2 regions of the Klebsiella sp. WP3-W18-ESBL-02 genome follow, and region 1 is predicted to be linked to the other one. Evidence: predicted binding sites of a transcription regulator. Region 1 holds the regulator's gene; the other holds the start of a gene.
The links. Region 1 encodes LexA, which represses DNA repair genes until DNA is damaged. Its sites were predicted from a motif close to TNCTGTATGTACATACAGNA; they were not measured.
Positions count from the first base shown of each region.

Region 1 (4,214 bases):
GAGTTTCTGCTTGAGCAAGGCTTCGTACACAAGGTGGAATCCGCCAACAGCTACGTGCTCTGTCATCTGTTCGATCAGCCGACGCATACCTCCGCGATGTTTATCTGCGATCGCTGCGGCGTGGTGAAAGAAGAGTGTGCAGAAGGGGTGGAAGATATCATGCATACGCTGGCGGCGAAAATGGGCTTTGCCCTACGCCACAACGTCATTGAGGCCCATGGCCTATGCTCTGCCTGCGTCGAGGTTGAAGCCTGCCGCGCGCATGAGCACTGTCATCACGACCATACCATTCAGTTGAAGAAAAAGGCCCGCTAACCGAGCGATTAGCGGGGGGAGTACATCCGTGTACTCCGGGCAGGAGAAGCGCGTTACCAGCGGATATTGTGGCGTTTATCCCAGCTGTCGACCTCTTTTTCTGCCTGATCTTTCGCGTATCCGTAGCGTTCCTGAATTTTACCGACCAGCTGGTCGCGTTTGCCTTCGATCACCGTCATATCATCGTCGGTGAGTTTGCCCCATTGCTCTTTCACTTTACCTTTAACCTGTTTCCAGTTACCGCCGATTTCGTCTTTATTCATCGTCGAATCCTCGATCGTCAGTGAGTGAATAGCGAAAGAGACACGTTCTTTTTCGCTAAGCGTGAGGTTAATTGTAGTCAGTCATTCTGGGTTCATTTCACTATTCGGAATCTTTAACCATTTCTCAGGAAAACCAGCTATTGTTTCGCCAATGGCGACGCCAGATATACGCCAGCGACAGCCCGCGCAGCGCGAGGAATACAGCCAGCGCCAGCCACAGCCCGTGGTTGCCGAGCAGCGGCAGCGCCAGCAGCGTTAGCGCAAAGCCTAAGGCGGCCACCGCCATACTGTTTCGCATTTCAGCGCCGCGCGTTGCGCCGATAAACATCCCGTCCAGCAAATAGCACCACACGCCGATCGCCGGCAGCACAACCTGCCAGAGCACATAGCGATCGGCAAGCTGCTGCAGTTCAGGTAGCGACGTTAACAGCGCGACAATCTGTTGCCCCAGCAGCGCGTACACCAGCGCAAAGGCCAGCGCGACCACGCCCGCCTGACGGCATGCGGCGTGCCAGACCTCCAGCAGCTTGCTGCCATCGCGCGCCCCGAAAGCCTGCCCGGAATGGGCCTCCACCGCGTAGGCAAAGCCGTCCAGCGCATAGGCTGTAAACGTCAGCATGGTCATCAGCACCGCGTTTACCGCCACCACGTCGCCGCCGAGGCGCGCACCGAAAACGGTCACCGCACCAAAGCACAGCTGTAACAGCAGGGAACGCAGCATAATGTCGCGGTTCAGCGCCAGCAGACGGCGAATGTTGCCGCGCCAGGCGTTTTTCAGCATCAGCCAACTGATGCCCCGCATCACCAGCACCTTGCGGACCATCACCAGCCCGACCAGCAGCGTGGCGTATTCGGCAAGCGCCGTCGCCAGCGCCGCCCCCTGTACGCTCATGTGCAGCCCCATCACCAGCCATAGGTCGAGCACGATATTCAGGACATTGCCCACCACCAGTAAAACAACCGGCGCACGAGCGTACTGTACGCCCAGCAGCCAGCCCAGCAGCACAAGGTTAGCCAGCGCCGCGGGGGCGCTGAGCCAGCGGATGGTCAGAAAACGCCGCGCCTGCTCCAGCACCTCGCCGCTGCCGCCAACGATGGAGAGCGCCAGATTGATCAGCGGCGTTTTCAGCAGAATAATCAGCAGCCCGGCCCCCAGCGCCAGCATGAGCGGCTGCACCAGCGCGCGAGCCAGCGCCTGCGGATCCTTCGCACCAAACGCCTGTGCCGTCAGACCGGTCGTGCTCATGCGCAAAAACAGCAGCAGCATAAACAGGAAGCTGGTCGCGGTCGCGCCAATCGCCACCCCGCCCAGATAAACAGGGCTATCGAGATGACCAATCACGGCGGTGTCCACCAGCCCGAGCAACGGGACGGTAATGTTGGAGAAAATCATGGGTAGCGCAAGGCGCCACAGGGCCTTATCGGCGGAGGTAAGTAGCGGCATGAGTGTCGACCAGAAAGGAAAAAGACGGCGATACGGGGCGTATCGCCGTCATGAGAAAGCGGGTGTTACAGCCATTCGCCGTTGCGAATAACGCCAACGGCCAGTCCTTCGATCGAGAAATTCTGCTGGCGCAGATCGACCACGATAGGTTTAAATTCGCTGTTTTCCGGCAGCAGTTCGACGACGTTACCCTGTTTTTTCAGGCGTTTCACCGTCACTTCTTCATCAATGCGCGCGACCACAACCTGGCCGTTACGCACGTCCTGCGTTTTATGCACGGCAAGGAGGTCGCCGTCCATAATACCGATGTCTTTCATCGACATGCCGCTGACGCGAAGCAGGAAGTCGGCGCTGGGTTTAAACAGCGAGGGATCGACCTGATAATGACCTTCGATATGCTGCTGCGCCAGCAACGGCTCACCCGCCGCGACGCGGCCCACCAGCGGCAGGCCCTCTTCTTCTTCCACCAGCAGGCGGATACCGCGAGAAGCGCCGGATACAATCTCAATGACACCTTTACGCGCCAGCGCTTTCAGGTGCTCTTCAGCCGCGTTCGGGGAACGGAACCCCAAGCGCTGAGCAATTTCCGCACGCGTCGGCGGCATGCCCGTCTGGCTGATATGATCCCGGATGAGATCAAACACCTCTTGCTGCCTGGTCGTTAACGCTTTCATTCCGCCCCCTGGGTGTATATACAGTTATGCTGTGAGTATATACAGCTAGTGTCTATTTTGAAACCATAAAACGCACGAAATCAGGCAGTTTTCACAGCTTTAGTGGAAATGCGCCCACAGCAGCATGCCCCAAGTGATCAGCGCGACAAAAATCGCCAGCAGCACCGCCGCCGACCCCATGTCTTTTGCCCGTCCGGACAGTTCGTGATACTCCGAGCCAATGCGATCGACTACGGCTTCCAGCGCACTATTGAGAATTTCCACTATCATCACCAACAGGACGGAACCGATAAGCAGCACGCGGGTAATCGCATCGACATCCAACCAGCAGGCGATGATAATCGCCAGCACCGACGCGACGCCCTCCTGGCGGAATGCGGCTTCGTTGATCCACGCCGCGCGAAATCCTTTCCAGGAATAGCCCGCTGCTTTGATGATTCGGGTGAGCCCGGTGGTATTATTGGCCATCTCAAGAACCTTTTTTGTTATTACGTCAATGACAATGCGAGTTATGCAGCGGTAGAACAGAAATTCTGCTGACTTTCTGATATTCTTGCCGCGCATTTGCATGATTAACCAGAGGCTTTACATCGTTTATGTCCGGCTGGCCACGAATTTACTACAAATTACTGAATTTACCATTAAGCGTACTGGTAAAAAGCAAGTCTATTCCGGCAGAACCTGCCCAGGAACTGGGGCTCGATACGTCGCGCCCGATTATGTACGTCCTGCCTTATAACTCTAAGGCCGACTTGCTGACGCTGCGCGCCCAGTGCCTGGCGCATGATTTACCCGATCCGCTTGAACCGTTGGAAATCGACGGCACTCTGCTGCCGCGCTACGTGTTTATTCACGGCGGCCCGCGCGTGTTCACTTACTACACGCCAAAGGAAGAGTCGATCAAGCTGTTCCACGACTATCTCGATCTGCACCGCAGCAATCCGGACCTGGATGTGCAAATGGTGCCGGTTTCCGTGATGTTCGGGCGCTCTCCGGGCCGCGAAAAAGGCGAGGAAAATCCGCCGCTGCGTATGCTCAACGGCTTCCAGAAATTCTTCGCCGTCTCCTGGCTTGGTCGCGATAGCTTCGTGCGCTTCTCGCCGTCTGTGTCGCTGCGCCGCATGGCCGACGAACACGGCACCGATAAAATCATCGCCCAGAAGCTAGCACGCGTTGCCCGCATGCACTTTGCCCGTCAGCGCCTGGCTGCGGTTGGCCCGCGCCTGCCGGCACGTCACGACCTGTTCAAAAAGCTGCTGGCTTCGAAAGCCATTGCGAAAGCGGTCGAAGATGAAGCGCGCAGCAAAAAAATCTCCCATGAAAAAGCACAGCAGAATGCGATTGCGCTAATGGAAGAGATTGCGGCTAACTTCTCCTACGAGATGATTCGCCTGACTGACCGTATCCTCAGCTTCACCTGGAACCGTCTGTACCAGGGCATTAACGTCCATAACGCCGAGCGCGTACGCCAGCTGGCGCACGACGGCCATGAAATTGTCTATGTGCCCTGCCACCGTA
Region 1 is NZ_AP021972.1:4,761,953-4,766,166, forward strand. Features, by position in the region: gene zur (zinc uptake transcriptional repressor Zur) at 1-315, shown strand, start outside; gene H7R56_RS22860 (CsbD family protein) at 369-578, opposite strand; gene dinF (MATE family efflux transporter DinF) at 703-2,022, opposite strand; gene lexA (transcriptional repressor LexA) at 2,088-2,696, opposite strand; gene H7R56_RS22875 (diacylglycerol kinase) at 2,796-3,164, opposite strand; gene plsB (glycerol-3-phosphate 1-O-acyltransferase PlsB) at 3,293-4,214, shown strand, end outside.

Region 2 (4,214 bases), 1.1 Mb from region 1:
CGACGGGACACCGGTATGTCGCTCGCCGGGTGCATCACGATCTGCGGAATAAGCGACAGGTCAAGCAGTGAACAGGGCAGCACTACATCGGCAAAACGCCTCTGCGAGGCGTAGAAATTCATCTCAACGCTGCCGAGCGCGCGCCACTCCATTTCATTACCAAGGCTGCGATTATGGGCCTGAAAAAAACCCAAATCGGCCTGCCCAGCTGCTAACGCGCTCTCCCCTTGCTCACGCGTTGTACAGGTCAGACTCAAGCGCACGTTGCGTTTGGCCATCTGCGCAATCAGTGCCCGCAGAAAGGCGCGCGGGGTGAAGGGATCGTACATGACCTCAAGCGACTGAACATCGGTGGCCGGTACCTGATGCGCAAACTGCTCAAATGCCCGCGCCTGGCGAATCAGCAGATGGGCCTGACGATGAAGCAGCTCGCCTTCAGGCGTAAGCTGCAGCGACCGTCCCTGACGAACAAACAGTTCATAGCCCAGGCCATCCTCAAGAAGATCGATCAAATCGCGTAGCGTCGTGCGGTCTTTTCCGAGCCTGATAGCCGCCTTGACGAGGCTGCCATATTCGGCAACGGCGGTGAAGGCTTCAAGCTGGGCAAGTGAATACGACAATGACGGCACACCTCTCTCCTTAAGCTCTTATGGTGGGGTTTTCCCCCCATATTGCGTTTTTTATTATAGTCCGCCGATTTTTATACTGCATCCGTATCACCTCTCTGCGCGGTGACCTGTCTATGGGTATAACGAAAATCGAGAACGCTATGAATCAAAAACAAAAATCTTCACCTGCACAATATTGTCTGCTGGCCGGTCTGGTTGCCGGAGCCTTCTTTTGCGCCCCGGCCATGGCCGCCTGCGAAGGGACGGAATTAACCCGCTGCCCGGCACCGTTTGACGCTCAACTGCCGGATACGCAAAAGATGCTCACCTGGGATCAGGCCGAGCGCGTCATCGGCTTTCGTAACGATTATCGCAACTACGCGGGCGATGTTTTCCACCACGGTCATGCAACCCCCCTGCAAATGGCAAACCAACCGCTCACCCAAGCCACTTACCAGTTGAAGGGGCAAACATGGAATTTGCAGGATTACATTAAACGACAGAATGTGAGCGGCATGCTGGTCCTGAAAGACGGCAAGATAGCCTGGAAATATTTAGGCGAAGGCAATACGGATAGCACCCTGTGGACTTCGCGTTCAGTGGGCAAATCGGTGGTTTCAACGCTGGTTGGGGTTGCGCTGAAGGAAGGCAAAATTCATTCGTTGAACGATCTGGTCACACGGTATGAGCCTGACTTAAAGGGGACCGCCTGGGAGGGTGTCACTCTGAAGCAGCTGATCCAGCATACCTCCGGGGTCGCATGGAATGAGGATTACACCAATCCACAGTCTGATTTCGCTCAGTTGACGCAGTGCGAGGCGCATCCAGGCACCTATGATTGCGTACGCAAGCTGGTCTCCGGGTTGAAGCGCGCGCATCCGGCGGGTGAAGTCTGGTCGTACTCATCCGGCGGTGCCTGGCTCCTGGGCGACGTGCTGGAACGTGCTACCGGTATGACGCTCGCGGCCTACCTTGAGAAAAGCATCTGGCAACCGTACGGTATGGCAAATGATGGCGTATGGCACGCTTATGCCAAAGGTCAGCACAACGTTGGCGCGCATGGCTTTAACGCTACGCTGGAAGACTGGGGACGCTTTGGTGAATTCGTGTTACACAACGGCCGCCTGCCTGACGGCAAACAGATACTGCCGGAAAACTGGGTCTCGGACTCCGCCGCCTGGACGACCGCAAAAGGCTCCGTTTCCGCCGCACATCCGCAGGGAATCTATGGCTACCAATGGTGGAACAATGAAGTTCCCGCTAATGCTCGCGACGTTGTTCCTGCGGCAAAAACGTCTCTCAAAGGCTCTATGTGGGCGCTGGGAATTTATGGGCAAATGATTATGGTAAACCGCGCGGAGAATCTGGTGATCGTTCAGTGGTCAACGTGGCCGCAGGCAGAACCGTCCTTCAGCGCTCAGCCGCTTGAGGCTTCGCTGATGTTCAGCGCGATCGCCCACGCGCTCCGTTAAGATCCCGACAACGGCGTATGTCCGCCAGCGCACTAAACGCCAGAGTCGCTCATGCGCTCTGGCGTTTTTTATTACGCCTTCGGCACTACCGCGACATACATTTCAATATCCCAGTAACCGTCTTGCGCACCGTTGTTCAGGTAAAGCTCAAAGCACGGTTTTGGCGCCATGGTATGCGCCTCATCTTGCGCCAGGCTATTAAAGAACTGATACCAGGGCGTAGAGAAGTCGTGATCGATAACGCGGGCGCGCGCCACCGCATACAGGCCGCCGTCAACCTCGGTCATCATCACGCCTTCGCTGTTTGGCGGAATAACAAAACCCTCAGGTACCGTGACGGCGGTATCACAGCGCAACTTCTCCGGCGGGACGTCGTCGGGATTATCGTAGTAAACCGCCAGCCACTCTTGTGCGGGGATCTGTTTACCTTCGACCCACATCATCAGTTGCTCAAAGCCTTGTTTAACCGTCTGCTCCCAGGGGCCAACCATATGAAAACCAGCAATTTTACGTGCTGCAGCCTGCTTCACTTCGTATTCCATACCGCCTCCGTTAAGACACTGTAATTACATACAGTATAATCACTGTTTTCGGATACAGACAATCACACAGCGAACAATATGTGAGCAGATTCGCACTCTTGCCAATACGCGTAGGACGGAAGAAAAAAAGGATAAATGGCCCCTGCAGAATTCGAATTAACCACGTATCTATATTGAAATAAAATGATTTTCACCAGTCCGAAAAACGTTGAGGCCTCCAAACCTTTCTGGCTGGATTTTTTGCGGGTTATCCGCAATGGAGGGTGGATTATATCCTGATTTGGGAGAGGGCTGAATATGGACTATAGGCTGACACATTGCCCCACTCATAGTCCAGATACATGATCAAACTCCCGTAGATTGTTCGTTACTGATATCAAACCTGCAGGCCGTGCATAACCACCTAACCTATCGAGCTACTTCACATCGTCGGGCAGTACAGCAACTTTAGAGAGGCGTACAGCCTGACTGCAGCTGCTTTTAAATACTATGGTTTTTCCATAGATAATTTTTATTCTTCCGACGACATAAAACATGACTTAATATATCAATGAGATATAGGAATATTTACTCAATCTGCCCCCTTATTCTGGCATTAAATTTTCTTTGGGCCATATAGGCACAGAGGCAGTACCCGATTTTTTATCATCAGGATGAATAATATGAATAACACTCTAATATATCGGGTCTGCAAACTCATCATAGCGGCACTGTGTTGCATTGTACTCAGTGCCTGTACAAGCCTAATTTCTGGTAATAGGTCAGTTCCAGTACGCGCCACTGATCAGGAGGATATAGAGAAGGCTTTAGCTATGCCGATAGATGCGCCATTGATCACGTACCCAATTGGGCATCGCCCAGTCAAGATTTATAAGGTGGCGTTTGATGGTACCTTTAACGATCGCGATCGGATACCCTTAGATGAACGTGAGACGCTGGTGGCAAGAATTGCCCGGCAAGTGAATGCTGATCGTTATTATCGTGGCGTTGGCATGCAAGGCAGTGGTATCGATTATCTTGACGGGATCTCGGGTTCCAGTAGTTTTGACGTTGCCGAGCAGGCAAAGCGCGAATTTTTCGCGCAAGCAAGCAAATGGCTGTTGGATAATCCCAACACCGATATTCGTGTATTTGTCACAGGATTCAGTCGGGGGGCGGCAACAGCGCGGCATTTTATGAATTTAGTGACGCAGCAGTGGCCGATGCAATTTGGCACGGCTGAAAGGTCCGCTGCTAGCACCGGCCCAAGATTTTATGCGCTGCTTTACGATACCGTAGCCACCGCGCAGAGTCATACTCTGATGCTGAACATCCCGTCGTCCGTGGATTATCTGGTGCACTTCTATGCGACAAATGAAACCCGTAACCAAACTTTTGCGCCGATAATCGATAGCGACCCGACCCCTCTACCACCCCTATGGCGTTTCCAACCGATACCCCATCGCATCAATCTGATCCGCTTGCCAGGAGCCCATTCTGACATCGGTGCATCCTACCCTAAGGGAATCAGCGATATTTATATCCAACTAACGGAACAATTTTTGTATGCCATGGGATTAAGTGGGAACAACTGCTGGGAGAACGACGAGGAT
Region 2 is NZ_AP021972.1:3,682,491-3,686,704, forward strand. Features, by position in the region: gene H7R56_RS17590 (LysR family transcriptional regulator) at 1-629, opposite strand, end outside; gene H7R56_RS17595 (serine hydrolase domain-containing protein) at 770-2,080, shown strand; gene sbmC (DNA gyrase inhibitor SbmC) at 2,152-2,622, opposite strand; gene H7R56_RS17605 (DUF2235 domain-containing protein) at 3,435-4,214, shown strand, end outside.
Region 2: sbmC (DNA gyrase inhibitor SbmC) is a predicted target of LexA. The motif match lies at 2,639-2,658, and genes of this name have one in related genera.